Regions from separate parts of the Actinoplanes lobatus genome, predicted to be linked through region 1. Evidence: riboswitches for the same ligand, from Rfam matches in the RefSeq annotation. Region 1 holds a riboswitch; the other holds the start of a gene.
What was found. A riboswitch is a leader RNA that binds a small molecule or an ion and turns the genes downstream of it on or off. The one in region 1 is predicted to bind S-adenosylmethionine.

Region 1 (4,319 bases):
GCTCGTCTCCAGCGGCGACGAGGTCGCCTACGCGGTCGGCGGCTACGACGGCCTGCACTTCACGCCGCGCGCCTGGGGCGCCTTCGGGCGGGGCCGCCTCGGCCCCACCGTCACCTTCGTCGACGCGGCCGGGCGCCGCTGCGTGCTCGCCCGCCTCGGTGACGCCGAGGCCAGTCCCGGGTCGGTCTGGGCGGGCTCGCTCAGCCTTCCGTGGGTTCTCTCGGTACGCGACGACCGGCTGATCGCCACCCCGCACCCCAACCTCGACCCGTACCTGATCAGCGGCGCCACCGGGCTCACCGCGGCCGGCGGGGAGGTCCGCGACCACGGCGAGCTGATCCTCACCATGCCCGTCGGCGGGGAGACGGTGCTCTTCGCCGACGCCGACATCGTCGAGGTCGCGGTCGAGGGCGTCAGCGGCCTCGGGGTGGCCCGGCGGACCGGGCCCACCGCGCCCGGCGTGCGGTTCGCCCGGTTCGGCACGGCTGCCGGCGGGTGACGGCCCGCCGTTTGCCGGGTCCCGCCACGGGCAACCCCTCCGGTATGCCTGGACCTGACGAACTACCCGATCTGATCCGATTCGTACGGGCCCAGGACGGCGTCTTCGAGCAGGCGCTCGCCGAGCTGAGAGCCGGCCGCAAACGCACCCACTGGATGTGGTTCGTCTTCCCCCAACTGGCCGGGCTGGGCTCCAGCCCGACGGCACGGACCTACGCCGTCCGGGACCTCGGCGAGGCCCGCGCCTATCTCGGCCACCCCGTCCTGGGACCGCGGCTGGTCCGGTGCGCCGAGGCGATGCTGGAGCACCACGGGCGCACCGCGGAGGAGATCCTCGGCTACCCCGACGACCTGAAACTGCGCTCGTCGATGACGCTCTTCGCCCGCGCCGCCGATGACCCGGCCCTGTTCGAGCGGGTGCTCGACCGCTACTACGACGGGCCGGACGAGCGGACTGTCGCGCTTCTCGGCGGACTGTAGGGCATTCCACCGTCCGGCGGGGCGCCCGCGTGTGACGATCGCGGCGGTCCCGTTCCCGCCGACGCCGAGGTGGCCCCTTCATGCGACGTGCCCGCGCCCTCGTCGTGGCGGTGGCCGCCACCCTGCTCGGCGTCCCCGCCCCGGCGGCCGCGTCCGGCGGGGTCACCGGCGATCTCGACCGGATCCTCACCGGCGCCGCGCTGGCCGGCGCCACCGTCGCCGTGGACGTGCGCGACGCCGCCGGGGCCGCGGTCTACCAGCGGAACTCCGGTCTGCGGGTGCTGCCGGCCTCGAACCAGAAACTGCTCACCGCGGCCGCCGCGCTCGAGGTGCTCGGCCCGGGGTACCGGTTCCGTACCACGGTCCGCGCCCGTGGCGGCGACCTTCATCTGCGCGGACAGGGGGATCCCACCCTGACGGTCGCGCGGTTCGACGGGCTGGCTGCGGACGTCGCCCGGGGCCGGAAACGGTTCACCGGGCGGCTGGTCGTCGACGACACCTGGTTCGACCGGGTGCCGCTCGGGCTGGACTGGTCGTGGCAGGACGAGTCGTTCGGCTGGACCGCACCCGTCTCGGCGCTCACCTTCGCGGCTGACGAGCGGTCCGACACCGGCGCCGTCGAGATCCGCTACCGGGGTACGGGCGGGCGGCGCCCGTCGGTCACGGTGTGGCCGCCGACCCGCAGCGTGCGGGTGGTCAACCGGGCGGTCACCGGGCGGGGCGACAGTGTGAGCGCGGTACGGGTCCACGGCGGCCGGACGGTGACGGTCACCGGATCCGTCGCGCCCGGGCGCTCCGGGACCGTGCTGGTCTCGGTGCCGGATCCGGCCGTCACCGCGGCCGGGGTGTTCCGGGCGGCGCTGCGCCGGCACGGGGTGACGGTCGCCGGGGGCACGGTCCGGGGGCCGGTCCCGGGTACGGCCCGGATCCTCGCCACGCGGGTCTCCGCCCCGTTGCGCGAGATCCTGCGGCCGTTCCTGAAGCTCTCCCACAACGGCATCGCCGAGACGCTGGTCAAGGCGATGGGCCGGGCCGCGACGCCCGGAGAACCGGGGAGCTGGCCGACCGGGCTGGCCGCGGCGACCGCCGCCCTCGGTCGCCTCGGTGTCGACACCCGGCTGCTCACCATGGGCGACGGCTCCGGCCTGAGCCGCCGCAACTGGGTCACCGCCCGGCAGCTCACCACGCTGCTCACGGCGGCCCGGCGGCGTCCCTGGTTCCCGGCCTTCCGGGCGGCCCTGCCGGTGGCCGGCGCCGCGGATCCCCTGGTCGGCGGCACCCTGCGCCACCGCATGCGGGGCACCGCCGCGGCCGGCAACGTCCGCGCCAAGACCGGCACCCTGACCGGCGTGAACGCCCTCTCCGGCTACGTGACCACCCGCGACGGCCGCCACCTGACCTTCGCCGCCCTGATCAACGGCGCCCTGACCAGCGCGGGCCCCACCCTCGACCGGGTGGCCGTGGCCCTCGCCGAGAGCACCGGCCCGCCACGCGAGGCGGCCCCGGCCCATCACCGGACCGGAAACCGCGTTGAGCATCGGGCACGTATTCCCTAGGGTCGGGGCAGGTCATGAGCGCCAGCGCGAAGCCCCGGCTCGCTGGCCGGCAACCCCCTGCTCGTGGGCGGGGTGCCCCGGGTGAGGACCTGGTCCGGCGCACCCGTGCCGGTCAAGCCGCGATGGGGGAGTGCTGTGGATCATCCTGTGCTGGAAGGCTGTCGCGTCCGTCTGGAGCCGCTCGGCCGCCACCACGCCGCGGAGCTGGCCCGGGCCGCCGGGGGCGACCGGGACTCGTTCTCCTGGACCTGGGTGCCGGCGCCCGACGAGGTCGAGGAGTACATCGACGTGCAGCTGGGGCGGGCGGAGGCCGGCTGGCTCCGGCCGTACGCTCAGATCTGTCTCGTCTCGCGACGCGCCGTGGGCGCGACCGCCTACCTGGACCCGCGTCCGTGGCCCGGCACCGAGCGGCTGCACGCGATCGAGGTCGGCTTCAGCTGGCTGACGGCCTCCGCGCAGGGCACCGGCCTCAACCTGGAGGCCAAGCTCCTGCTGTTCGAGAACGCCTTCGAGGTGTGGGAGGCGGCCCGCGTCGATCTGAAGACCGACGCCCGCAACAGCCGCTCCCGGGCCGCGATCGCCGGGCTCGGCGCCCAGTTCGAGGGGGTGCTGCGCAACTGGTCGCGGTCATGGGCGACGGGCGAGGAGGGCCGTCTGCGGGATTCCGCGATGTACTCGGTCGTCGCCGAGGAGTGGCCGCGGTGCCGCGCCTACCTGCGGCACCGTCTCGCCGAAACCGGCCGGCCGGGGAGCCGGCCGGAATCGCGCGGATGAGGCGTCAGCTGGAGCAGGTGTTGAGCATGGTCTGGAGCGCGGTCTTCTCGGACGACTGGAGCTTCAGCGCCCAGTAGTACTTCACCGCGATCCACATCTTGGCGTAGGTGCAGCGGTAGGAGCTGACCGACGGCTGCCACGTCGACGGGTCCTGGTCGCTCTTCGACTGGTTCACGTTGTCGGTGACGGCGATCAGCTGCGGGCGGGTCAGGTCGTTGGCGAAGCTCTGCCGCTTGCTGGTGGTCCAGGCGTCGGCGCCGGAACGCCACGCCTCCGCCAGCGGGACCACGTGGTCGATGTCGAGGTCGGAGGCGGCGGTCCAGGTGGCCCCGTCGTACGGGGAGTACCACGAACCGGAGGTGGCGGCGCACGCCGAGCTGACGACGACGTTGGTGCCGTCCCGCTTCAGCACCGTCTCCCGCGTGTTGCAGGTGCCGGAGATGGTGATCCAGTGCGGGAACAGGTCGCGGTCGTAGGTGCTCGCGTTCGCCTCGGCGGCCACGGTCAGGGCGTTCAGGTAGGTCTGTGCGGTCGCCTTGGTCGGGATGCCGGTCGGGGCGGCCTGGACGGGGGAGGCCAGCAGACCGAGAGTGATCAGGCCGGCGGTGAGGCCGGCGATCAGGGGACGGGGGGAGAGGCGCATGAAACGGCTCCTTTGGTGTCGTCCGATTCGGACACTGAAGAACTACGGGAGCCAAACGTCACCGGATGATGACAAGCGTGAATTTCTTATGACCGAACAAAAAAGATCAAAATGGCGCCGGAAACATCCCGTTAACAGACGGCGAGCGCGCTCCGCCCGTACCGGAAACGGGGTCGGCGAAGCCGATAAGGTGGGCGGGTGAGACCTCTGCTGGCCGTCGACGCCCCGAGCCTCTACTTCCGTGCGTTCCACGGCATACCGGAGAAGGCGGCCCGGACCGCGGCCGGTGAGCCGGTGAACGCGATCCGCGGCTTCCTCGACATGCTCGCCCAGCTCATCCGCACCCGCCGCCCGGACCGCCTGGTGTG
Region 2 (4,319 bases), 7.5 Mb from region 1:
GTCGCCGTCGGTGCAGCTGGAGGTTTCCGACGTACCGGCCGCCACCCGGATCCTGGAGGACCTGGGCGTGCTCTCGGTCCAGGCGGAGGGTGCGAACGGCCTGATCGTCGACATGAACGGGACGGCCCGCTCGGAGATCGTCGCGTCGCTGGTCGGCGCCGGCATCGGGGTGGAGCGGCTGGTGCCGCGCCGCCGCCTGGAGGACGCGTTCCTGTCCCTGGTCGGCGACAACTCGCGAGGAAGTGGAGACCGATGAGCTCGCTTGAGGCCGCGGCCGGCTACCGGCCGTCGCGCACCCTGCCGATCTGGGCCGAGGTGCGCCGCCAGGCGTCCCGCCGGCGCACCCAGCTGGCGCTCGGCTTCATGGTGCTGCTGCCGCTGATCATCCTGGCCGCCTTCGAGTTCGGCGGCGGGGGCGGACCGGACGAGGACGGCGGTGGTGGCGGCGCGTTCAGCAGCATGGCCGACCTGGCCACCTCCGGCGGCCTGAACTTCGCCCTCTTCGGCCTGGCGGTCTCGGCCGGTTTCCTGCTGGTCGTGGTGGTGGCGCTGTTCTTCGGCGACACGGTGGCCAGCGAGGCGAGCTGGGGCAGCCTGCGCTATCTGCTGGCCGTTCCGGTCCCGCGGGCCCGGCTGCTCGGCGTCAAGCTGACCGTCGCGGCCGCCTACTCGCTCGTCGCGTTGCTGCTGCTCACCGGCACCGGGCTGCTGATCGGCACGCTCCGCTACGGCTGGTCCCCGCTGGGCAGCACGATCGCCGCCGAGATCCCGCCCGCCGAGGGTGTGCTCCGGCTGCTCGGCATCCTCGCCTACCTGGCGACCACCCTGCTCGTGGTGGCCGGCCTGGCCTTCCTGCTGTCGGTCCTGACCGACGCCGCCCTGGGCGCGGTCGGCGGCGCCGTGCTCCTGTGGATCCTGTCCAGCATCCTGGACCAGATCGAGGCCCTCGGCAGCGTCCGCAACGCCCTGCCCACCCACTACACGGACGCCTGGATGGGCCTGCTCTCCACCCCCGTCCAGACCGAGGACCTGGCCAAGGGCGCCATCTCCGCGGTCGTCTACGCCACGCTGTTCTGGGGGATCGCGTTCTACCGCTTCACCCGAAAAGACATAACCTCCTAAAACCCCCTTTCTTGTACGGAAGTGCCGGGTCCCGTGGGCCGCGGCGGCCACTCCAGGCGTCCCTCCAGGCCGTCCCCCGCCGCCCGCTCATGAGAGGGGGGTGGCTCACACCTCGGGAACTCCGTGTGGTGTTGGCGGGATCTCGTCGTAAGGTGTTGGAAACAACTGAATACCTCATCCAGAGGGGCAGAGGGATACGGCCCGACGAAGCCCCGGCAACCACCGCGCATGACTCTCGATGACGAGGCAGCGACGTGGCAGGTGCTAATTCCGTCCCCGTTTCGGCAGGTCGCCGTTGGGGAAAGATGAGAGGAAACTCTAATGACGTCTGTCGTCGACGCGCCCTCCGCCACCTCCTCCTCGCCCGCTCGTGGCCTGATCTGTCGCGCCTGCGGCGCGGAGTACCCGCTGGCCGCGCAGCACGCCTGTTACGAGTGTTTCGGCCCGCTCGAGGTCGCCTACGACGAGGCGGCGCTCGCGCGGGTGACCCGGGCCCAGATCGAGGCGGGCCCGCAGAACATCTGGCGCTACGCGGCCCTGCTCCCGGCCGGCCAGGACCCGGACGCCCGGGTGACCCTGGACCCGGGCATGACCCCGCTGGTCGCCGCCCCGCAGCTGGCCGCCGCGATCGGGCTGAGCGCCCCGCTGTGGGTGAAGGACGACTCGCAGAACCCGACCCATTCGTTCAAGGACCGCGTCGTCTCGGTGGCGCTGACCGCCGCCAAGCAGCTCGGCTTCCAGCGGTTCTCCTGCGCGTCGACCGGCAACCTGGCCAACTCGGTGGCCGCCCACGCGGCCCGCGCCGGTGTGCCGAGCATCGTGTTCATCCCGGCCGACCTGGAGCAGGGCAAGGTCATCACGACCGCGGTGTACGGCGGTGACCTGGTCGCCATCCAGGGCTCCTACGACGACGTGAACCGCCTGTGCAGCGAGCTGGTGGAGACCGACGAGTTCGAGGACACCGCGTTCGTGAACGTGAACGTGCGGCCGTTCTACGCCGAGGGCTCCAAGACGCTGGGCTACGAGGTGGCCGAGCAGCTGGGCTGGCGGATCCCGGCCCAGGTGGTCATCCCGATGGCGTCCGGTGAGCTGCTCACCAAGGTGGACAAGGCGTTCTCCGAGCTGGTCGAGATCGGACTGGCCGAGGCCCCGGAGGGCGGCTGGACCGTCTTCGGCGCCCAGTCCGAGGGCTGCAACCCGATCGCGGTGGCGCTGCACGCCGACACCGACGTGATCACCCCGGTGAAGCCGACCGGCATCGCCAAGTCGCTGAACATCGGCGACCCGGCCGCCGGGCCGTACGCGATCGAGGCGGTCCGCCGCACCGGTGGCTGGATGGACTACGCCAACGACGAGGAGATCCGGGCCGGCATCCGGCTGCTCGCCGAGACCACCGGGGTCTTCGCCGAGACCGCCGGCGGCACCACGGTGGCCGTGCTGAAGAAGCTGGTGGAGAGCGGGAAGCTGGACCCCGCCAAGGAGACGGTCGTCTACAACACCGGTGAGGGCCTGAAGACCCTCGACGCGGTCGCCGGCCAGGTTGGACCGACCCACACGATCAAGCCGTCGCTGCGTGGCGCTCGCGAAGCCGGCCTGCTGGGATAACCCTCAGTGACCGGCGATCAGCCGGTTGTCGAGAATTACCTCCTCCGAGGACTTGCACTCCGATCTCCGGATGGGCAGGATGCTCTCTGCGGGAGGACGCGACGCCGTACGAGGCCCCTCACCTGAGCTTGGCGACAATCTCCGAGGGTCCCAACGATCCAGCGCTGACCCAAACGGCTACGTGCCCGGAGGCGTTGTGCGTCCGTCCTCCCGACCAAACATCCGCAGCGCCCAGGGCCTGCGCAGTGCCCACGGCCGGAGTGGCAGGTCCTCCGGGTAGTGCCCGTCGGCCAGCCCCGCGTTCCGCTCGAACCAGTTGCGTACCCCGTAGGACGTGGTGAGCGCGATCGACCAGCCGCAGGCCAGCCAGTAGGCGGGCCAGAACAGCGGGCCGAGGACGGCGTACTGGCCGGCGTGCCGGCTCTCGTGGGCGAGCAGCCGGGCCCGCTCCTCGGCGAGCAGCCACTCGGCGGTGCGCTTCGTGATGATCACCGAGCCGACCGTGAAGCAGGTCGCGGGCGGCATTCGGAGCCGGTAGTTCTCGGCGATCAGCACGCCGTGCCGGCCGCGCCGGACCCGCGCCCCGGTGGACAGCGCGATCAGCAGACCGATGAGGGTCGTCCCGTTCACGGCGGTGAGGACCGTGCGCGTCACGTGCCATCCCCGCCCGGCCATCAGGCCCGCCGTCGCATCTGGAGCTCGGTGAGGGCCGGAATGGTCGGATGCCGCAGGCGCACCCCGGTGTCGGCGAAACCCAGCTTCTCGTACGCCCGGACGGCCCGCCCGTTGCCGCACACCACCTCGAGCATCAGCTCGTCCCGCCCGGCCGCGGCCGACCAGTCGGCGACCGCCTCGATCAACTGCCCGAGGATCTTGCCGCCCCGGTACGCCGGAGTCAGGTACACCGCGAAGATCACCGTGCAGTGTGGCTCGTCCGGCAGCACGATCCCGCCGGCGTGCCCGACCAGCGGCCCACCCGGGTCGGCGATGAACTGGGCCGTCTCGAACCCCTCGGACGACTGCCGGATCCGCTGCCGGTAGCTCTCGTGCGGCCGGGCCGCCGCCTGCGCCAGGGTCTCCAGGAACGCGAGGGGGCTGTCCGCCAGCATCTCCAGCCGGAGCGCCCGCATGCGCCCGGCGTCCTCCGGGGTGACCCGGCGTACGTCCCAGTTCTCCATGGGTAATCCCTACCGCCGCGACAACCCGGTCGGCAACCGGGTTGTCGCGAAGCCGGGTGGCGGCCTGCGCCATGATTCGACGATGAACGATGGGCCCGAGGGGCTTTCCGGTATCCGGCTGCTGCGCGCCCGCCCGTGGGGGATCGCCCTGGCCGTGCTGCTCACCAGTGCCGCGTCGCTGGCGTACATGTGGGCGTGGCTGTCCCTGTTCCTGGGCTTCGGCCCGATGCCGTCGTTCGATCCGGGCGAGGCCCTGACCCGCTGGCTGGTCGTGCCGATCGCCGCGGAGATTCCGCAGACGCTGGCCCTGATCGTGATCGCGGTGCTGTCGCGGCGGCGGGTGACCGTGGGCCGGGCGCTGCTGCTGTGGATCGTCGCCGCGCTCGTCTCGACCGTGAAGAACATGCTGGACGC

Region 2: it holds a riboswitch for S-adenosylmethionine, as region 1 does, so the genes downstream of both, thrC (threonine synthase) here and BJ964_RS42385 (GNAT family N-acetyltransferase) in region 1, are expected to answer to the same signal.

The regions. Positions count from the first base shown of each region.
Region 1 is NZ_JACHNC010000001.1:9,294,421-9,298,739, reverse strand. Features, by position in the region: gene BJ964_RS42400 (glycoside hydrolase family 32 protein) at 1-499, shown strand, start outside; gene BJ964_RS42395 (DUF1810 domain-containing protein) at 544-978, shown strand; gene dacB (D-alanyl-D-alanine carboxypeptidase/D-alanyl-D-alanine endopeptidase) at 1,059-2,534, shown strand; SAM riboswitch class IV at 2,545-2,659, shown strand; gene BJ964_RS42385 (GNAT family N-acetyltransferase) at 2,670-3,308, shown strand; gene BJ964_RS42380 (HNH endonuclease family protein) at 3,313-3,951, opposite strand; gene BJ964_RS42375 (5'-3' exonuclease) at 4,150-4,319, shown strand, end outside.
Region 2 is NZ_JACHNC010000001.1:1,759,916-1,764,234, reverse strand. Features, by position in the region: gene BJ964_RS07955 (alpha/beta fold hydrolase) at 1-256, shown strand, start outside; gene BJ964_RS07950 (ABC transporter permease) at 253-1,122, shown strand; SAM riboswitch class I at 1,294-1,434, shown strand; gene thrC (threonine synthase) at 1,444-2,727, shown strand; gene BJ964_RS07940 (hypothetical protein) at 2,905-3,381, opposite strand; gene BJ964_RS07935 (GNAT family N-acetyltransferase) at 3,402-3,905, opposite strand; gene BJ964_RS07930 (hypothetical protein) at 3,988-4,319, shown strand, end outside.